DNA from 3 places in the Streptomyces sp. NBC_01017 genome. Region 1 is predicted to be linked to each of the others. Evidence: riboswitches for the same ligand, from Rfam matches in the RefSeq annotation. Region 1 holds a riboswitch; each other region holds the start of a gene.
What was found. Region 1 has a riboswitch for cyclic di-AMP ahead of OG331_RS10685 (LysM peptidoglycan-binding domain-containing M23 family metallopeptidase). Riboswitches for the same ligand answer to the same signal wherever they lie in the genome.
Positions count from the first base shown of each region.

Region 2: it holds a riboswitch for cyclic di-AMP, as region 1 does, so the genes downstream of both, OG331_RS21580 (transglycosylase SLT domain-containing protein) here and OG331_RS10685 (LysM peptidoglycan-binding domain-containing M23 family metallopeptidase) in region 1, are expected to answer to the same signal.
Region 3: it holds a riboswitch for cyclic di-AMP, as region 1 does, so the genes downstream of both, OG331_RS26690 (M23 family metallopeptidase) here and OG331_RS10685 (LysM peptidoglycan-binding domain-containing M23 family metallopeptidase) in region 1, are expected to answer to the same signal.

Region 1 is NZ_CP108683.1:2,282,837-2,289,856, forward strand. It holds gene OG331_RS10665 (MBL fold metallo-hydrolase) at 334-1,509, opposite strand; gene OG331_RS10670 (Glu/Leu/Phe/Val dehydrogenase dimerization domain-containing protein) at 1,704-2,882, shown strand; gene OG331_RS10675 (TetR/AcrR family transcriptional regulator) at 2,954-3,574, shown strand; gene OG331_RS10680 (SGNH/GDSL hydrolase family protein) at 3,672-4,457, opposite strand; gene OG331_RS10685 (LysM peptidoglycan-binding domain-containing M23 family metallopeptidase) at 4,721-5,668, opposite strand; cyclic di-AMP (ydaO/yuaA leader) riboswitch at 5,673-5,830, opposite strand; partial or broken gene OG331_RS10690 (alpha-galactosidase) at 6,138-7,020, opposite strand, start outside.
Region 2 is NZ_CP108683.1:4,764,490-4,771,509, forward strand. It holds gene OG331_RS21565 (polyprenyl synthetase family protein) at 1-478, opposite strand, end outside; gene OG331_RS21570 (peptide MFS transporter) at 686-2,188, shown strand; gene OG331_RS21575 (CocE/NonD family hydrolase) at 2,217-4,226, shown strand; cyclic di-AMP (ydaO/yuaA leader) riboswitch at 4,508-4,682, shown strand; gene OG331_RS21580 (transglycosylase SLT domain-containing protein) at 4,688-5,452, shown strand; gene OG331_RS21585 (HAD family hydrolase) at 5,487-6,317, opposite strand; gene fahA (fumarylacetoacetase) at 6,642-7,020, shown strand, end outside.
Region 3 is NZ_CP108683.1:5,806,223-5,813,242, forward strand. It holds gene OG331_RS26660 (S8 family serine peptidase) at 1-804, shown strand, start outside; gene ribA (GTP cyclohydrolase II) at 873-1,517, opposite strand; gene OG331_RS26670 (MarR family winged helix-turn-helix transcriptional regulator) at 1,633-2,148, opposite strand; gene OG331_RS26675 (dihydrofolate reductase family protein) at 2,197-3,330, shown strand; tRNA gene OG331_RS26680 (tRNA-Met) at 3,429-3,502, shown strand; gene OG331_RS26685 (PP2C family protein-serine/threonine phosphatase) at 3,623-4,708, shown strand; cyclic di-AMP (ydaO/yuaA leader) riboswitch at 4,938-5,095, shown strand; gene OG331_RS26690 (M23 family metallopeptidase) at 5,107-6,132, shown strand; gene OG331_RS26695 (PrsW family intramembrane metalloprotease) at 6,298-7,020, opposite strand, start outside.

The sequences.
Region 1 (7,020 bases):
CACTGCGTACGCCGGACGCCGCGCCGACACCCGATTCCCACGCCCTTGCCCGCCCCGGCCCCCCTGGCCGGGACGATTCGGCACCCCGCGCGCCCGCACGTCCACCCCCCAAAGCGTCACGGGCAGTAGCGGCGCACAAAGCTCCGCGGGCGCCCCACCGCACTCACGCACGCCCCGCGCGAACCGTCCCGCAAGAGCGCACGGAGCCATTGACCGCCCGCACCGTCTCGCCGGACGCCGCAGCGGCGCCCGGCACTGCGGCGCCCGGCACTGCGGCGCCCGGCACTGCGGCGGGCGCTGCGACAGGGCGGCCGGCCCTGGACAGAAGCCGCGCTAGACGACCGCCGCCCCGTCCGGCCCCGAAGCGACCGGCGGCCACGTCGGCCATCCCTCGGCGGGCGTCTCGGCCACCTCGCGCCACCACGGAGTCAGGGGCGGCATCGAGGCCGGTTCGAACGGCTCGCCGCAGCGCGGTGCCGCCATCGTGACCCCGGCCTTGTGCGTGGCCCGCATCGTCCACTCCCCCGGCTCCGCCCATGCGTGCGGCGCCAGGTTGAAGGTGCCCCAGTGGATCGGCAGCATGACGCCCACGGTCGGGTCCCCGCCCTGAAGGTCGAGGTGGGCGCGGACGCCCTCGTCCGGCGTCATGTGGATGTCGGGCCAGAAGTCCGAGTAGGCGCCGATCTGGATCATCGTCGCGTCGAACGGGCCGTACTCGGTGCCGATGTCCGTGAAGCCGTCGAAGTAGCCGGTGTCCCCACTGTGGTAGATCCGGTGCTCGTCCGAGGCGATGACCCAGGACGCCCAGAGCGTGTGCTGCGTGTTGCGCAGCCCCCGGCCGCAGAAGTGGCGTGCGGGGGTGGCCGTCAGGCTGAGTCCGCCGACCTTCGTCGTCTCGTGCCAGTCCAGCTCACGCACGCGGTCGGCCGAGACGCCCCAGTGTTCGAGGTGGGCGCCGACGCCGAGCGGTACGGCGAAGAGTGTGTCCGTGCCGACCAGTGCCTTGATCGTGGGCAGGTCGAGGTGGTCGTAGTGGTCGTGGGAGATGACGACGACGTCGACAGGGCCGAGCTGGGCGAGCGGCAGCGGCACGGGGTGCAGCCGCTTGGGCCCGGCGAAGGGGAACGGTGAGCAGCGCTCGCCCCACACGGGGTCGATGAGCACGCGGTGGCCGTCGATCTCCGCGAGGACGCTGGAGTGCCCCATCCAGGTCAGGCGCAGCCCGTCGACGGGCGGTTTCGCCAGGTCGGCGTAGGTGGTGGGGTGCACCGGCACCGTGCCCTTGGGGACGCGGTGGGGCCGGGTGTCCCGGTCGAAGAAGACCTTGGCGAACTCCAGCATCGAACCGGACGGTCTGGTCCGGGCGGCGCCACCGGGGTTCTGGAAGACCCCGTCCCGGAAGTTCGGTGATCTGCGGATGCGCGCCATGCGCTCACCGCTCGGGTCCACCCCGAAGGCCTCGGGCCGCAGGGCACGCAGCCCGGAGCTCGGGAAACGGAAACCGGCCACGGTACCTCCAGGTGGAGTCGGTGAGAAATTCCATTATGGTCGGCCCCTCCGACAACCCAGGACGCCCCCGGTCCTAATCCCGGGCACCCCACATTGACATGTCCTCACCCACTCTCGGATACTGACCCCTCGTTCAGTAGCCGCGCGCGGCACGCGGCCCTGGCTCGCCCTCCCTCCCCCACCTCGGAGACCTCATGACCACGCCCTTGCTGTCGCTCACCTGGACCGACCACGTCACCGGCCGTCAGGGCTTCCTGGTCATCGACCGGCTGGTGCGTGGCGTGTCCAGCGGCGGGCTGCGCATGCGGCCGGGCTGCACGCTCGACGAGGTCACCGGGCTCGCCCGCGGCATGAGCATGAAGGAAGCCCTGCACTACGACCCCGAGGCCCGGTACATCCCCCTGGGCGGCGCCAAGGGCGGCATCGACTGCGATCCGCGCGATCCGGAGGCGTACGGGGTTCTGGTGCGCTATCTGCGGACCATGCGGCCCTACATCGAGAACCTCTGGACCACGGGCGAGGACCTCGGGCTCTCCCAGGACGTGGTGGACCGGGCGGCCGCCGAGGCGGGGCTCGTGTCGTCCGTCCAGGCCGTGTATCCGCTGCTCGGCGACGAGGCCGGCGCCCGTACGCGGCTCGCGGACGCGTTCGCGGTCGAGGTGGACGGCATCGGGCTCGACGAGCTGGTCGGCGGCTGCGGAGTCGCCGAGGCGGTGCTCACCGCCCTGGACCGGGCCGGTGTGCCGTACTGGAGGACGCGCGCCGCCGTGCAGGGGCTCGGGACCATGGGCGGGGCCACTGCGCGCTTCCTCACGCGCGCGGGGCTCACCGTCGTGGCCGTCGCCGACATCAAGGGCACGATCGCCAACCCGGCGGGCCTCGACATCGAGGCGCTGCTGGCGGCACGGGACGCGTACGGCACGGTCGACCGCGCGGCGCTGCGGCCCGGCGACCGCGAACTGCCGGGCGACGCCTGGCTGTCGGCCGAGACGGAGGTGCTGGTCCCGGCAGCCGTCTCCTATGTGATCGACGCCGCCAACCAGGGGCGGATCACCGCTCGCTGGATCGCCGAGGCGGCCAACATGCCCGTACGGCCGGAGGCGGAGGAGCTGCTGGCCGTGCGGGGCGTCACCGTGCTGCCGGACGTCGTGGTCAACTCGGCCACGAACGCCTGGTGGTGGTGGACGCTGTTCGGCGACGTCGGCCCGGACGCGGACGAGGCGTTCGCCCACACGCGGCGCTCGATGCGCGCCCTGACCGACCTCACCCTGGCCCGCGCGGAGACCGACGGGACGACACCTCGGGCCGCCGCGCACGCCATCGCTGAGGACCGGTTGCCGGTGATCGCCGAGCGGTTCGGCCAACTCCGGTGACGGCAAGGGCCCCGGGACCCGACTCGACCGCGGCCCGGGAGCTGCCGGCGGCAAGGCTTTAGGGTGGCCGGGTGGCAAGAGTGCGGTTGAGCGTGGCGGAGCGGCGTGAGGAGTTGCTGCGTGCCGCCGTGGAGCAGATAGAGGCGCGGGGCGTCGCGGCGGTCAGGATCGCCGACGTGGCCGCGGCGCTCGGGGTGAGCAACGCGCTGGTGCTCTATCACTTCGCCACGAAGGAGAAGCTGGTCGCCGCCGCGTTCACGCACGCGGCGCAGGACGACCTGGCCCGTCTGCGACGGGTCCTCGGACGTCGTACGACAGCGCTGCGCCGGCTGCGGGCGGCCGTGCGCTGGTACGCGCCGACCGGCCAGGCCAAGGGCTGGCGGCTGTGGATCGAGGGCTGGGCGGCGGCGCTGCGCGAGCCCGCGCTGCAGCAGGTCACGCGGGACCTCGACCGGCAGTGGAAGGCGGCCCTCGCCGAGGTCATCGCGGAGGGTGTGGCCGCGGACGAGTTCCGCTGCCCGGACCCCATGGGCGCGGCCCTGCGCCTGACGGCTCTCCTCGACGGGCTCGCCGTGCAGATGACGTCGTACCGCGGCGCGGTCTCACGCGCGCGTGCCCAGGAGTGGGTGGACGAGGCGCTCGCCCGGGAACTGGGGCTGGAGCGGGAGGCGTTGACGGCGTCGTCACGCTGACGCCGGCGTAGGTGTGGGCCGTACCGATCACACGTCGGTACGGCCCACACCGGCACGTCACCCGCGAACCCGCTGACAGGTCGCTTGCGAACCGCTCTCAAGCCACTGATTCGATCCGCATCTTGATGTCGTCCGGGGACAGCGCGCCCTTGGCCGTGACGTGGTCCCCCGACGACTCGCCCCGCAGGCGCCGCCCGATCCAGGGCACCAGGTACTCGCGGGCCCATTGGACGTCGTCGCGGCGGATGTCGAGCGTGCCGCGGGGCGGGAGCGGCGGCCAGGGCTGGTCCGGGTCCGCCGGGACCTCCAGGCCGAGTACCTGGCCGGCGCGGAGCGCCACACGCGTGTGCCCCTCGGGAGACAGGTGGAGCCGGTCGTGGTCCCAGGCCCGGCGGTCCTGAACGGTCTTCAGGGACCACAGGTCGAGCACCGGACAGCCGTACCGGTCGGCAATGGCCCGCACATGACCGTTGTACGTGGCGATCTTGCCGCGCAGATGCTTCAGCACGGGCACGCCACGGGTGTCGAACCCGGTCGTCACCATGACGGTGCCGACCTCGGAGGTGAGCCGGGCGATCGCCCGCTCGAAGCGCTCGGCGACCTCGTCGGGGTCGGTGCCGGGCCGGATGATGTCGTTGCCGCCCGCGCAGAACGAGACCAGGTCCGGGGCCAGTTCGACGGCCTTCGGAAGCTGGTCCTCGACTACCTGGTCGAGCAGTTTGCCGCGCACGGCGAGGTTCGTGTAGTTGAAGTCGCCCTCGGGTCGTCGGTCCGCGAGCAGGACCGCGAACCGGTCGGCCCAACCGACGAACGCCCCGTCGGGGCCGGGGTCGCCGACGCCCTCGGTGAAGCTGTCCCCCACCGCAACGTACGACCCGATCACTGATCTGCTGTCACTCTTCGAATCGTCTGCCACATCGGCCCATGATTCACCTTCGAATGTGACCTACGCGACCGTAGGACGGGGTTGACGAGCGGTGAGATAAGCCACTCCTAAAGTGTTCACCAAAGGTGGAATAACCCTCCGATCAGGGCTGTTGTGGGCGCAACCGCCATACAGCCGTGTGCGCGCAGACCGAAGGCCGGACCCGGGGATCTGGGTCCGGCCTTCGGCAGCGTGTCAGGCAGGGGGTTCCGCGGCGGGCGTCAGCCGATGGAGACGCCCTTCGAGCGCAGGTAGGCGACCGGGTCCAGGTCCGAGCCGTAGTCCGGGGTGGTGCGGATCTCGAAGTGGAGGTGCGGGCCGGTGACGTTGCCGGTCGCGCCGGAGAGCCCGATCTGCTGGCCCGCCGTCACGGACTGGCCGCTGGAGACGGACAGCGAGGACAGGTGGGCATACTGGGCGTAGTGGCCGTCGGCGAGCTGGATGACGACCTGGTTGCCGTACGCGCCGCCCCAGCCGGCCGAGACGACGGTGCCCGCGCCGACCGCCTTCAGGGGGGTGCCGGTGGGGGCGGAGAAGTCGACGCCGGTGTGGTAGCCGCTGGACCACATGCTGCCCGCCACCTTGTAGGCGGTGCCGAGGGTGGCGCCGTCGAGGGGGGCGGAGAAGCCGCTGGAGGCGCTGGTGTTCTCGGCGCTCTGCGCGGTCGTGGTGGTCTTCGACGCGGCGGACTTGGACGCCGAGGACTTCGAGGCGGTCGTGTCCGAGGACGACTTCGAAGGCGCGGAGGAGGACGGCGCGGACGACGGCTTGGGGGCGCTCGTCTCGGCCTTCTTGCCGCCGATGGTGAGCTTGAGACCCGGGTGGATCAGCGCCGGGTCCGCGCCGACGGCCTCACGGTTGTCGGCGTAGAGCTTCTTCCAGCCACCGCTGACGTTCTGGTCGTCGGCGATCTTCGCAAGGTAGTCGCCGACCTTCACCGAATAGGTCCGCGCGTCCGCCTTCTTGTCGGTGGACTTCTTCTCGGCCTTCTTCTCGGCGACCGGAGCGGACTGAACGGCCTTTTCCGAAACGGGCTGAGAGGGAGCGGCGTGGGCGCCGGCGGCCCCGATGAACGGGAGAGCGAGAGCGGCGCCACCGGTTCCGGCGACGGCGATGGAGCGGGTGAAGCGCAGGGACTTCGGGCGGCGATGCTTACCCTTCGCGGGCATGGCGAATTCCTCTCCGGCGCCTGCGAGGTGAGCTGTCGGGTGCGGGCTGGAGATGCCCGGTCGCGTCGGGACGCGACTTGACCCCAAGCCGTTCCGGAGACCGGAACAGGCGGTTGTACCTGTGGGTCCCCCGCTCCTGCCGGGTACGGGTGAGTTAGCGCGGGATCCGGTCGGCGGCAGGATTAGGCGTCCGTCCGGATTGGTGTGGAACGTAAGCGAGGAAGACGCACGGGAACAAGTGAGGGGTTCCGCCCGAATGCGTTCCTGTTGATCCCTTCTGGGAATTACCGGTCACACTCCGTAAATTATGGGGACGTCTCCGGACTCAAAACCCCTCGAAAAGCATGTGAATTACGTGAACATGACGAGCGACGCACGGTCACGAATATGACGCTCCTCACGTGACACTTCTCCAGCTCCCTTTACTCCAGAGCGAGTTGGAATGAAGGCGCCAATTCGGACAGAACCCCTAGATGCGACGCAGTCGGATAACCGTCGCATCAAGGTCGCCCCGCAGGCCGGTATGAAGTCCGTGATGCACCAATACCGCCCCTCGGTGAACTTCGCCCGTTTCAAGGCATTCGTACGATGCTGCCGAGTCGAGGGCGCGCAGCCGCAGGGCCGGGGCGGGTTCGCCGTAGCTCTGGGCCTGGAGCCGGGCCAGGACGACCGTCTCGTCACCGAGCACGTACTGCACCGCACTCAGTCCGCCCTTCGGAGGCCGCAGCCGATACAGGTCGCCGCGCTGCACCAGGGGCCGGATCTCCTTGTAGAGCGTCACCCACTCCCGCGCCTCGGCGAGCTCCTCCTCGGTCCACCGGGTGAGGTCGCCGCCGACGCCGAGCACGCAAGCCATGGCGCTCACGAACCGGAAGCGCAGGGAGGCGGCCCGGTGGTTGAGCATGGCGTTCGGGCTGTCGGTGACCCACGCGGCCATGACCCTCGCCGGGTGGATCTGGCTGAAGCCGTGCTGGATCGCGAGCCTGTCGAGGGGGTCGGTGTTGTCCGAGGTCCACACCTGGTCGGTACGGCTGAGTACGCCGAGGTCGATCCGTCCTCCACCGCCCGAGCAGGACTCGAAGGCGACGCCGGGGTGAGCGGCGCGCAGCCGGTCCAGCAGACCGTACAAGGCCCGCACATGGTCGACCCACAGGTGCTGCGGGTATGCCTCACCGGGCCAGCCGGCGTCGGCGAAGCAGCGGTTGAAGTCCCACTTCACATAGTCGATCGGGGCGCTGGAGAGGAGCCCGTCGAGCTGCTCCCAGAGGTACTCCTGGACGTCGTCGCGCGCGAGGTTCAGTACGAGTTGATTGCGAAGTTCCGTCCGCTTTCGTCCCGTTTAGTACTGAACC
Region 2 (7,020 bases), 2.5 Mb from region 1:
CCGTCTCCAGGATCTGTCCGGTGACCAGCCGCTCGAACGCCTCGGCCTGCACCCGCACCGCCTCGGGCCCGAGGTCGGCGAGAGTGTGCGAGGCGCGCGCGAACAGGAAATCCCCGGTCAGTACGGCAACCGAGTTGCCCCAGCGGGTGTTGGCGCTGTCGACACCCCGCCGCACCGCGGCCTCGTCCATCACGTCGTCGTGGTACAGCGTCGCCAGATGGGTCAGCTCCACCACCACAGCCGACGGCACGACCCCCGGCGCATACGGGTCCCCGAACTGGGCAGCGAGCATCACGAGCAGCGGCCTGAACCGCTTTCCGCCCGCCCGCACCAGATGCTGGGCGGCCTCCGTGATGAAGGGGACCTCACTCTTGGTGGCTTCGAGCAATCCCTCCTCGACAGCCGTCAATCCGGCCTGGACATCGGCTTCCAGAGCCTGGTCCCGCACGCTCAGCCCGAACGGCCCGACGACGGTCACGAGGGGTCTCCTGTCTGCTGGTGTCCACTGGCGGTTACACGGTTTGTCGATAGGTCGCTGCCATCACTCAAGTCAGCGTATCCGGTCACCTTTCGATCACCGATGCCGCCCACCCGTCCACCCCGGGCGGTATCGGATCACGACCGGTATGTTTTTGATCACCTGATAAGGCGGGATATCCATCCACTTATAGGGAAGTAGCGGCCCGTGTCCCGAACCGACCTCGACATCGAGCCCGAGAGCGGGCCCCCGCCCCGCGACGACCGCGCCTTCCCCGGCCAGCCGAAAGGCCTCCTCACCCTCTCCGGTCTGGAGGTCTGGGAACGCTTCTCGTTCCTCGGCATGCAGGCCATCCTCGTCCTGTACTTCGCCGACACGGTCACCCACGGCGGTATGGGCATGTCGGCCGGGACCGCGGCCTCCGTCTCCGCCGCTTACGGCACCCTCGTCTATCTGGTCTCGGTCGCCGGCGGCTGGCTCGCCGACCGCATCCTCGGCTCGTATCGCGCGGTGCTGTGGGGCGGCATCCTCATCGCCTGCGGCCATTACGCCATGGCGGTGCCGCCGACCGGCATGACCTGGGTGGGCCTCGGCCTGATCAGCGCCGGCACAGGGCTCCTCAAGCCCAACGTCGCCACCATGGTCGGCAAGCTCTACCGCACCGACGACGACCGCCGTGACGCCGGCTTCGCGCTCTACTACATGGCGATCAACATCGGCGCCTTCGCGGGCCCGCTCGTCACCGGCTGGCTCGGCGACCACAAGGGCTGGCACTGGGGCTTCTCGGCCGCAGCGATCGGCATGACGCTCGGTCTGGTCCAGTACGTCGCCGGCCGCCGTCACCTGGCCGGGCGGAAGCACTCCGCCGAATTCGCGCTGTCTCCGGAGGCGATGCGCCGGGCGATCCGCCTGATCGTCACGGGCCTCGCCGTCACCGCGGCGGTCGCCTTCCTGCTCGCCACCGCCGGCCGGCTCACCATGGACCGCTTCGTCGACCTGCTCACCCTCGTCTCCGTGATCGCCCCGGCCGTCTACTTCGCGGTGATGTTCTCCAGCGGGCGCGTGACCCCCGAGGAACGCGGTCGCCTTCGCCCGTACGTCGTCCTGTTCCTCGCCTCGACGGTCTTCAACTTCATCCTCTTCCAGGCCTACTCGACGATGATCCTGCTGGCTTCGACGAACGCCGGGACGACCGTCCTCGGCTTCGACTTCCCCGCCGGCTGGTACGCCTCCGCCCTCGGCGCCTTCGAGGTCGCCCTCGCCCCCGTCGTGGCCGCGCTGTGGGTCAGGATGGGGCGCCGCCAGCCGCACGCGTCCAACAAGATCGCGATCGGGGTCGTCCTCGGCGGCCTGTCCTTCCTGCTGATGGTGCTGCCGACCTCCGGGCGCTCCTCCGACGACTACCTCATGTCCGTCTGGTGGATCGTGGGTGCGTACCTGCTCCTCGGGCTCGGCGACGTCCTCCTGGAGACCTCCGGCATGTCGGCCACGACCAAGCTCGCCCCGGCCGCGTTCGCCGGCCAGACCATGTCCCTCTGGTTCCTGTCCCTCGCCCTGGCCAACGGCATCCAGGCCCAGACGGTGAAGCTCTACGACGACGTCTCCAAGCCCGCCTACTTCGGCGTCAACGGCGCGATCGCAGTGGCCGCGGGCCTGCTCGTGATGGCCGCGGCGCCCTGGCTGCGCCGCACGATGCACCCGGTCCACTGACACCGACCGAGCCACTGGGATCCCGCTCATGCACATCCGTACGTCCTTCCCCTACGAGACGACTCACGACGACCTCCGCATCCCGCTCCCGGACGGGACCCTGCTGTACGCGCGCGTGTGGCGCCCCCTGACGGACGAGCCCGTACCGGCGCTCCTCGAGTACCTGCCGTATCGACTGACCGACTGGACCGCGCCCCGAGACCACCAGCGCCACCCCTGGTACGCAGGCCACGGCTACGCCTCCGTGCGCGTCGACATCCGCGGTCACGGCAACAGCGAGGGCATGCCGACCGACGAGTACTCGGCGACGGAGCTCGCCGAGGGGGTCGAGGTGGTCAACTGGCTGGCGGCCCAGCCCTGGTGCAACGGCCGGGTCGGCATGTTCGGCATCTCCTGGGGCGGCTTCAACTCCCTCCAGATCGCGGCCCTCGCGCCCGAACCGCTCAAGGCGATCGTCACGGTCTGCTCAGCGGACGATCGCTATGACAACGACGTGCACTACATGGGAGGTTCCGTCCTCGCCGTCGACATGCACGCCTGGGCGTCGACGATGCTCGCCTTCGTCGCTCGCCCGCCGGACCCGCTGTATGTCGGGGACGCCTGGCGGGAGATGTGGCTCAAGCGGCTGGAGGCCGTCGAACCGTTCCTGCACACCTGGCTCGGCCACCAGACACGCGACGACTACTGGCGCCACGGCAGCGTCTGCGAGGACTACGGCGCGATCGACGCCGCCGTCCTGGCGGTGGGCGGCTGGCACGACCCGTACCGCGACACCGTCCTGCGCCTCGTCGAGCACCTGCCGGCGGACCGCGTGCGCGGCCTGATCGGCCCCTGGTCTCACCAGTACCCCGACCGCGGCCTGCCGCCGGGCCCGGCGATCGGCTTCCTCCAGGAGACGCTGCGCTGGTGGGACCACTGGCTGAAGGACGAGGACACGGGCGTCATGGCCGAGCCCGTGCTGCGCTCGTACGTCAGCGACTCGCACCGCCCGGCCACGGTGTACCCCACGCTGCCCGGCCGCTGGGTCGGCGAGCCTGCCTGGCCCTCTCCCCACGTGCGCGCGGTGACGTACGCCTTCCAGGGCGCCCCCGTCCTCGTCCGCTCCCCCATGCACACCGGCATCGACGCCGGCCGCTTCTTCCCCTTCGGCAACGACGCCGACCTGCCGCCGGACCAGCGGGAGGAGGACGCGCGGTCGGCGTGCTTCGAGTTCGAAGTGGGCGAGGAGACCTGGGTGTCGGGGCGGCCGAAGGTGCGGCTGCGGCTGACGTCGGAGGTGCCGCGCGGGCAGGTCGTCGCCCGGCTCTGCGACGTGGCACCGGACGGCTCCTCGACCCTGGTCACGCGGGGCGTGCTGAACCTGTCGGCGCGCCACGGCCGGGACCGCGCGGTGCCGTGGGAACCGGGCGCCACCGAGGACGTGACCGTCGAGCTGAACGGCATCGGCCATGCCTTCCCGCCCGGCCACCGCATCCGCCTCGCCGTGTCCTCCGCGTACTGGCCGTGGATCTGGCCCCAGCCGGACTCGGCGGCGGGCTTCGGCCTGGAACCGTCGGGAAGCTCGCTGGAACTTCCGGTACGCACGCGTGCGTTGGACGAGTCGGCAGACGACACAGCGATCACCTTCGAGGAACCGGAGCAGGCGGAACCGCTCGGCGTGAACTCCCCCATCACGCTGGACGAGCCGCGCCCCGAGCGCCTCGTCGTGCGGGACGTGGCCAAGGGCGAGTGGCGCCTGGAGGTCGACCCCCGGTACGGCGGCACGCGCGTGTACCCCGACGGTCTGGAGTTCGCCGAGGACGCGCTGGAGACGTACACGATCAACGAGTGGGACCCCCTGTCGGCCCGCACCCGCTCGGAGTGGTCGATCCGCCTGCACCGCCCGGAGCTGGGGTGGGACGCGACCGTGCGGACGCGCTCGGAGATCAGCTGCGACCGGCATGACTTCATCGCCTCCAACGAGGTGATCTGCATGGAGGGCGAAGAGGTACTTTTCCACCGGACATGGGAGAAACGGACTCCACGGACAGCCGGTTAAAGGCGAGTTGGATTCATTGCCCGATTTGCCGCTCTTGTGGACGTCAGTGAGTTGGGTCACTCGCACCCGGTCGCGCACCCGCCTCGGCGCACCCGCGTCTCCCCTTGCTTCAAAAGCAAGTTGAGGCTTGGCAACCGCAAAGGATCAAGCGCCCCATTCGCACCAGACCATGGTCAACCGGCATGACAGTGACCACGGCACTTGTTCCGGGCATGTGCTCTCGCATACGTTCCCGCTCAGTCGGGCGGACGCCTAATCCTGCCGCCGCCCGAGTCACCCACCCACGCAACTCACTCACGCACGGCAGGAGCGGGGGACCCAGGTAAGTCGCCGGACCGGACGCCTTGATGGCGCACCGAACCGGCTCGGGGTGAAGTCGCACCGCCACACGGCGGCGCGGCCGGGCATCTCCCGCCCGAACCCGACAGCTCACCTCGCAGGCGCCGGAGAGGAACAGCGCCATGCCCCGAGGCAAACACCGCCGCCCCCGCACCAACCCGCTCACCCGGCACGTCATCGCAGCCGGCACCGGTACCGCCGCCCTCGCCATCCCGCTCCTGAGCGCGACCACCGCGAGCGCCGCACAGCCGGCCCAGTCCCCCACCGTCGCGCAGGCCGCTCCCCAGGCCGCCGTGAAGGCCAAGACCGTCACGTACACCACGAAGAAGGGCGACACGCTCTACGGCGTCGCCGACCGGTACGACGTGCAGGGCGGCTGGAAGCAGCTCTACAAGGACAACCGCAAGGCGATCGGCGACGACCCCCGTCTGATCCACCCCGGCCTCGACCTGGAGGTCCGGGCGACGAAGAAGGCGAGCTCGCCGGACAAGTCGGCCGACAAGGCGTCCGCGCCCGCCAAGAAGTCCAACGTCGCCAAGGCCACCCAGTCCTCCGTGAAGACGTACCCGAACAACCTCGACGGCTGGATCCGCAACGCGCTGGACATCATGGCGCAAAACGGAATTCCGGGTTCGTACGAGGGCATTCAGCGCAACATCATGCGCGAGTCGTCCGGCAACCCCCAGGCCATCAACAACTGGGACTCCAACGCCGTCGCGGGCACCCCGTCCAAGGGCCTCCTCCAGGTCATCGACCCGACCTTCGCGTCGTACCACGTGCCGGGGACGGTGTACGACCCCTTCGACCCGGTCGCGAACATCACGGCCGCGTGCAACTACGCGGCCGCGCGTTACGGCTCGATCGACAACGTGAACGGCCCCTACTAGGCCCTGGCGCGGGGGCCTGGTCCGACGACGTGCCCTACTGGGCGAAGTCGGCCAGGCTCCCCGCGAACAGCCTCTCGAGGACCACGGCGATGCCGTCGTCCTCGTTCGAGAGGGTGATCTCGTCGGCGACCGCCTTGAGTTCGGGATGCGCGTTGGCCATCGCCACCCCGCGGGCGGCCCAGTCGAACATGGGGATGTCGTTGGGCATGTCCCCGAAGGCGATCGTCTCGTGCGCGCCCAGACCGAGATGCTCGGCGGCGAGCGCGAGACCGGTCGCCTTCGTGACGCCGCATGGCTGGAGTTCGACGGTCCCGGGCCCGGACATGGTGACCGTCGCGAGGGACCCGACCACCGACCGCGCCGTCGCCGCCAACTCGTCGTCCGACAGGGTGGGATGGCGCAGCAGCACCTTGCTGATCGGCTCGCACCACAGGTCGTCGCGGTGCCGGACGCGTACGGCGGGCAGGGTGGGGTGCGGCATCAGGTACCCGGGCTCGATGAGCGTGAGCCCGTCCACGCCGTCCTGGTCGACGGCCGCGTACACCTGCCCCACCTCGGCCTCGATCTTGCCGAGGGCGGTCTCCGCCAACTCCCGGTCCAGGGTGATGGACCACAGCAGACAGTCCGCTCCGGCGTCGTACACCTGCGCGCCCTGTCCGCACACCGCGAGCCCCCGGCTGCCCAGGACGTCGAGGAGCGGGCGCACTCTGGGCGCCGGCCGCCCCGTAACGACGAGGTGCTGCGCACCGGCCGCCGCCGCCTGCGCGAGCGCGTCGAGGGAACGGTCGGAGAGCGTGTCGTCGCCTCGGAGCAGCGTCCCGTCCAGGTCAGTGGCGATGAGTGAATATGCGATGGGTCGGGCCATGATCAGAGAATACGGACAGGAGGCCCCATCGACTCGACTCGAACCGGACGGCTGCTGTGTTCACATGTGTTGACACCTGTTCCGGTTCCAGTTCTGATTCCACGCGGGCAACTTCCTTTTGCTTGTGGCGATTTCACTCCCACGTGGTGCCGGCGAGCTCCTTGAGAGCACCGGCTCAGGTCTCGTCGACGTGACCGAGTGCGGCGACCTGCTGATTCGCCGACCTCGGCGACGCGAGTTCCGTACTGCCCAAGACCCTCGCCTCACCCGTAACGTGTGGCCCGACCACATGGCACGGAGCGTATGAGAGTGAGGCAGCACCCCATGCCCCCCTTCGATCTCCCCGAGGGCGACCCCTTCGGCACGCACAACCTTCCGTACGGCGTCTTCTCCCTTCCCGGCTCGGACTCCGCGCGACGGGTCGGCGTCCGGCTCGGCGACCACGTCCTCGACGCGGGCAGGGCGGCCTACGCGCTCGGCTCGCCGTACGCCCCGCTGCTCGCCCAGGACTCCCTGAACCCGCTGCTCGCCGCGGGCCACACCACGTGGTCGGACGTACGGCGCGCACTGACGGCCTGGGTGACGGTGCCGGCGCACCAGGAGGCCATCGCGGACCTTCTCCACCCTCTGTCCTCAGTCACCCTGCACCTCCCCTTCGAGGTCGCGGACTACGTCGATTTCTACGCCTCCGAGAACCACGCCC
Region 3 (7,020 bases), 3.5 Mb from region 1:
ACGTTCTTCACCGCCATCAACCCCTACGGCGTTCCCGCCGCGGACAACAGCCCGGACACCAAGGACCTCCCCGAGTCCGCCGAGCCGGTGCCCGGCGTCTGGGAGATCGTGGTCGACTCGCGCCGTACGTCGGCGCTGCTGGACAACCCGTTCAAGCTGAACGCCACCGTGTACGGCGCCTCCTTCGACCCGGAGTCGGTGACCGTGCCGGAGGCCAAGGTCGGTTCCCCGGTCGCCGCCTCCTGGACGGTGACCAACAAGCTGGAGGCCGTCGAGGGCAACCTCAAGGGCGGCGCGCTCGGCTCGTCGAAGACCGCGCGGCCGACCATCAAGGCCGGTGAGACGCACACCAGCACCATCGAGGTGCCCGAGGGCACGACCTCGCTGGACGTCTCCATCGGCAAGGTCTCCGACCTGGGCGCCGACCTCGACCTGTCGGTGTACGACGCCCAGGGCAAGCTCGTCGGCCAGTCCGCGGACGGCGACGCCGAGGAGTCCGTCTCCATCGCCGGCCCGGCCGCCGGCAAGTACACCGTCGAGGTGGCCGGCTTCGAGGTGCCGTCCGGTTCGACCGCGTACGACTACCGGGACGCGTACTTCTCCTCCGCGCTCGGCTCGGTCAAGGTCGACGAGTCGGCGCCGGTGAAGCTCGGTACGGGTGACTCGGCGAAGGCGGCGGCGACCGTCACCGTCGCACGGGCCGTGCCCGAGGGCCGTCAGCTCTTCGGTGAGGTACGGCTGGTGAACACGCGCGGGACGACCGCGGGTGTCGGCGGGGTGACGATCGAGAAGGTCACGCCGTAGTCGTCGGCATCACGACTGAGGGGCGGGCGTCCGGTTCCGGGCGCCCGCCCCTTCTTGTTGCCGTTCGCTCAGCCCGCGCTGAGCTTCGCGAGGTCGCCCAGCGGCAGCGTGTGCTGGGTCTGGAGGACCTTCGCGCGCAGGTAGCGGACGTTGTCCGGGGTGGCGAAGACGCCGGTCGGGACGCGGCCCTGGACCTTGATGCCGAGGGCGCGCAACTGGTCGGCCTTGTCGGGGTTGTTGGAGAGCAGGTCCAGTTCGCCGATGCCGAGGGCGGTGAGCATCTGGGCGGCGGCCGTGTAGTCGCGGGCGTCCTCCGGGAGGCCCAGCGCGGCGTTCGCGGCGTAGGTGTCGAGGCCCTGGTCCTGGAGGGCGTACGCGTCGAGCTTGTTGTAGAGCCCGATGCCGCGGCCCTCCTGGCGCAGGTACAGCAGCACGCCGCCGCGCTCGGCGATGCGCTCGACGGCCTCGCGCAGCTGGGGGCCGCAGTCGCAGCGGGCCGAGCCGAAGACGTCGCCGGTCAGGCACTCGGAGTGCAGACGGACCAGCGGGGTGCTGCCGGGGGCCGGGTCGCCGAGGACGACGGCCACGTGTTCCAGGCCGTCGGCCAGGCCGTGGAAGGTGACGAGTTCGGCGTCGACGCCGTAGCCGTCCTGGAAGCGCAGCGGGACCCGGACGCGGGCGCGCTGGGTGGCGGCGGCGGTGAAGTCGGGCATGCGGGTTCTCCGGGTTCCGTGCGTGGACCAGCTGCTTCAGATTTGAAGCAGAACCTCGATACAGGACCCTATCCCATGCTTTAAATTTGAAGCAATGAGTTTTCTGTGGTGTGCGTCACGAACACGGCTTGTTGGACCGCCGCCGCCAGGGCACGTCGTCCGCGGTGGCATGCGCGCTGTCGCCCTGGAAGCCCCCGGCCACCGCCGTGAAGATCTCCTCCAGCTGCCCGACCTGCTCCGGGGTCAGCCGGTCGAAGAGCAGCGCCCGTACGGTCTCCACATGGCCCGGGGCCGCCCGCTCCAGGACGCGCATCCCTTCCTCGGTGAGGGCCGCGATGCTGCCGCGCTTGTCCCAGCGGCAGTCCTCGCGCCGCACCAGCCCGTCCTTCTCCAGGCGCGTCACGGCGTACGTCAGCCGGCTGCGGGTGATCTTCAGGCCCTCCGCCAGGTCGGTCATGCGCAGCCGCCGCTCCGGAGCCTCGGACAGGGTGGCGAGGATGGAGTAATACAGATGGGGCATGCCGGCTTCCTGCTGGAGCTGCCGGTCCAGCGCGTCCTCCACGAGGGCGGCGGAGGCGATGTAGGCGCGCCAGGCGCGCTGCTCCTCGGGGGTGAGCCAGCGAGTCGTCATGCGACCAGTGTAGGTTTGTTTCAAACTTGAACCAAGCGGAGCGTGCCGATGCCGTCGTACCCCTACGTCCTGCTGTCCGCCGCGGTCTCGCTGGACGGCTACCTCGACGACACCACCCCCGAGCGCCTGCTGCTCTCCAGCCCGGCCGACTTCGACCGGGTCGACGAGGTACGGGCGTCCGTGGACGCGATCCTGATCGGCGCCGGCACGATCCGGGCGGACAACCCGCGGCTGCTGGTGAACTCGGCCGGGCGGCGGGCCGCGCGGGTGGCGGCCGGGAAACCGGAGTATCCGCTCAAGGTCACGGTCAGCGCGTCCGGCGAGCTCGACCCGACGGCGAACTTCTGGCACACCGGCGGCGAGAAGGTCGTCTACACGACGGAGAAGGGCGCGGAGCGCCTGCGCCGGGCGCCGGTCGCGGCGGACGTGGTCGCGCTCGGCGCCGACCTGGACTGGCGGGGCCTGCTGCGGCACCTGCGCGAGGTGCGCGGCGTCGAGCGGCTGATGGTCGAGGGGGGCGGCACCATCCACACGCAGCTCCTTCAGCAGGGGCTGGCCGACGAGGTGCAGCTGGTGCTGGCGCCCCTGTTCGTGGGCGACCCGGACGCGCCGCGGCTGTTCGGGCCCGGCGGCTACCAGGGCGGTCGGCTGCGGCTGGTCGAGACGTGGCAGATCGAGGACGTCGTGCTGATGCGCTACGAGCCGACGGCGCCCGGTGCGGGTGTCCTGCCGTCCGCCGCGGACCGGAGGTGGCTGGCGGTGGCCTGCGATCTGGCGGCACAGTGCCCGCCGTCGGAGACGGCCTTCAGCGTCGGGGCGGTCGTGGTGGCGGCCGACGGCACGGAGCTGGCGCGGGGGTACTCGCGGGAGGGCGGTGATCCCGTGGTGCATGCGGAGGAGGCTGCGCTGGCGAAGATCGCGGCGGGGGATCCTCGGGTGACATCCGCCACGGTCTACACGAGCCTGGAGCCCTGCACGCGCCGGGCGTCCCGGCCGGTGCCCTGTGCGCGGTTGATCCTCGATGCGGGGGTGCGGCGGGTGGTGACGGCCTGGCGGGAGCCGGACACGTTCGTGGCGGGGGCCGACGGGAGCGGGCTGCTGGCGGCGGAGGGAGTGGATGTCGTGGTCCTGCCGGAATACGAGGGGCGGGCCAAGGCTCCGAACAGCCATCTGCTGTCCTGACCGCCCCGCCCGACGGGTGCGGAAAACACCGGTCTGGGCGGGGCAGGGGAAACGCGTGTGCATCTTGTCCTGCGGATGGCGTACTATTGAGTCATCGCCGCGGGGTGGAGCAGCTCGGTAGCTCGCTGGGCTCATAACCCAGAGGTCGCAGGTTCAAATCCTGTCCCCGCTACTGATGACTCAGGGCCGGAACTGATCAGTTCCGGCCCTGAGTGTTTTTCCCTCGACGCGCCGCTCGTCCGGTCGGCTCTCACCACTCGCCCCGCGCTCCCGCATCGGGAACCCTGGTGAGGTGGAGCAACGGCGGATCTCGTACACACGCCGGTTCGTCCGGCTGCTCCCCGCACTGCTGATCGCGGCCGGAGGCGTGTACGACCACGTCACGCCGACGGATTTCACCGGCGCCCCTTTCTTCACCGCGGCACCCCTGGTCGCCGCCCCGCTCTACTCGCAGCGCGGCACGGTCCTCACGGGCGTCGTGGCCGTCGCCGCACTGCTCGTGCTGCGCGTCCCGCGCGGCGACGTCAGCCGGGCCGAGGTGATCACGGAGCTGGTCACCGTGGTCACCGTCTCCGTCCTCGCCGTCCTCATCAACATCCTCGTCCGCCGCAGCGACGAACGCCTCGCCTCCGCCCGCGAGATCGCCGAGGCCGCCCAGCGCGCCGTACTGCCCCAGCCCGCCGAGCGGATCGGCGGCTTCCAGATCGCGGCACGGTACGAGGCGGCGCAGGAGGGCGCGTCCATCGGCGGCGACCTGTACGCCGTGCAGGACAGCCCGCACGGCCTGCGGGTCGTCGTGGGGGACGTGCGCGGCAAGGGCATCGGGGCGGTGGGTGCGGTCGCCGTGGTCATCGGGGCCTTCCGGGAGGCCGCCGAGCAGGAGACCACGCTGGAGGCGGTGGCACTGCGCCTGGAGCGGGCGCTGGCCCGCGAGCACGACCGGCGCGAGTGGGCCGAGTCCGCCGAGGGGTTCACCACCGTCGTACTCGCCGAGCTGTCGCATGGCAGCGGGATCGTGCGCCTCGTCAACCGCGGGCATCCCTCGCCCCTGTTGCTGTACGCCGACGGCACCGTGCGCGCGCTGCCCGCCGCCGAGCCCGCACTCCCGCTCGGCATGCGGGAGCTGGGCGTCTGGCCCGACCGGGCCCAGGAGGCCGACTGCCCGAGCGGGGCCACGCTGCTCCTCTACACCGACGGACTGTCCGAGGCACGGGACGACACCGGCCGCTTCTACGACCCCGAGGCGGGCCTCGCGGGGCGCGCCAACGCCCGCCGCGAGCCGGCCGCACTGCTCGGCGTCCTCGCGACGGAGGTGCGGCGGCACTCCGGGGGCGGGATGGCGGATGACATGGCCCTCATCGCCGTACGACGGCCGTGATGTCACCGGCCGTGACCGGGCGACCCCCCTCCGCATAACAACTGACATACCGTCAACACCCGTGTGGCACCTGAGGTCTGGCCAACTCGCCCGATTTAGGCCGCTCATGACCCGTAAGTCCAGGCGAAAATCGTTAATGATCAAGTGGAACAGCTTGGAATCCGCACCCCGGGTCTATTAACGTTCGATAACGCAGCGCGGTCGTCCCAGCCGTCACAAGAGGCGGCTCCGTGCGCACGCGCCGAATCTCGAAAGGGAACCGGGGAACCACCACCTTGGGGTGAATCGCGCAAATACCACCGTGAACTCACGGGCGGTATACGCGCGTAGGAGACCTTCCTGCTCCGAACCCGTCAGCTAACCCGGTAGGCGAGAAGGAAGGAAAGGAGTACGCCCACGTGGCGTCCAACCGGCCTGCCCCGCAAGCCCCGTTCGTGCCGAGTCAGCGCAATACCGACACTTTCGGCTACGACCGCAACCGCACCGACGAGGCCCCCTTCGAGGAGTGGAACCCCACCGCGGAGTCCCTTCGTCCCGTACGCGGCAGGCATCGCGTCTCCAAGCAGCGCGGCGGGGGACTCGCCCGCAGCTCCACGGTTCTCGGCGTCGGTGTCATAGCCGCCGTCGGCGCGGGCGGCATGGCCAGCGCGAACAGCGGCAAGCCGCCGGTCGCCATCACCATGCCGGACCTGCCCCTGATCTCGGACGACTCGTCCGAACCCGCCGAGGACGCGGCCACCGCGCTCAGCACCATGGGCGAGACCTCCGAGGACACCGCGCAGGGCGGTTCCGACGCCGGTGAGGCGCTGCGGAGCCGGATCATCGCGCAGGCCGAGTTCCAGCAGGACCAGTTCGACAGCAAGGCCGCCGCAGCCGCGGTCGCCGCCGCCGAGAAGGAGGCCGCCGACGCGGCCGCCAAGGCGGAGAAGGAAGCCAAGGCCAAGGCCGCCGCCGCGAAGGCCGAAGCCGAGGAGGAGGCCCGCAAGAAGGCCGAGGCCGAGCGCCTCGCCGAGCTGGCCAAGCAGTACACGCTGCCGACCTCCTCGTACACCCTCACCTCGACCTTCGGGCAGGCCGGCGCCTACTGGTCCTCCGGCTACCACACGGGCCTCGACTTCGCCGCGCCCACCGGGACGCTGATCAAGGCCGTGCACAGCGGCACGATCACGTTCGCCGGCTGGGACGGCTCGTACGGCTACAAGACCGAGCTCACCCTCGACGACGGCACCGAGGTCTGGTTCGCGCACCAGTCCTCGATCAGCGTGAGCGTCGGCCAGAAGGTCAACACCGGTGACGTCATCGGCCGCGTGGGCGCCACGGGCAACGTGACCGGTGCCCACCTGCACCTCGAGGTGCACCCCGGCGGCAGCTCCAGCGGTATCGACCCGCTGGCGTGGCTGCGCGGCAAGGGCCTCACGCCCTGAGGTCTGACGGCCCGTGCGCCTGTTGAGGCTCGGCCGCTTCTGAACCCCGGCTTCCTGCTCTGATCCCCGGCAGTCCTGACGGCGTCCCCCCGACGTCAGGGCTGCCGGTATCTGCAGCGCCGGGGTTCGCCTGTTTGGCCGGGGGTTCGCCTGTTTCCGGGACGGTCACGTCCGATAGGGGTTGTACGCCGGGTAGGGCGCCGCCGCCCCGTATCCCGCGTACCCGCTCCCGTAGGGCTGCCAGTGACCGGGCGGCGCCCCGTACCCATGAGCCGGCGGCCAGACCCGCGCCGCGGCCACCGCGTGCTCCAGCGCCGGCCGTGCGACCTCCCGGCGTCGCCACAGCTCGTGCAGCAATTCCCGTTCCCGTACGACGAAGTCGGCGCCGGCCCGCCCGCGGCGCCCCCGGTGCCGTAGGAACGCCAACGAGGTGGCGTAGGCCTCGTACTGCGCCACGGCTCGCGCCGCCGTCCGACCGCCGTGGCGGCGCGCGTACTGCCGGGCCACCCGCCGGTCCCGCATCGAGCCCAGTGCGTACGGCTCGCTCGGCGACAGCCACCCGGTGACGACATAGGCGGGCAGCTCCTCGCGCACGGTCCTCAGCTCGCGCTGCCGGGTCCAGATCACCAGCCAGGTGAGCAGCCCGAAGATGGGCACCATGAAGGCCGCGTACACCGCGAAGAACCCGAACTCGCCGAAGGACGACGAGCCGTTCCACAGGGCGTGCATGCCCATGGCGAGCAGCAGCCCGGAGAGGGGGAGGAGGACCCGCCGCACGTGCTGCCGCTCGCCGGAGAGTGCGGCGATGCCGAAGCCGATGCCGGTCAGGACGGTGAAGAGCGGGTGCGCGAAGGGCGACATGATCACGCGGACGAAGAAGGTCGCCGC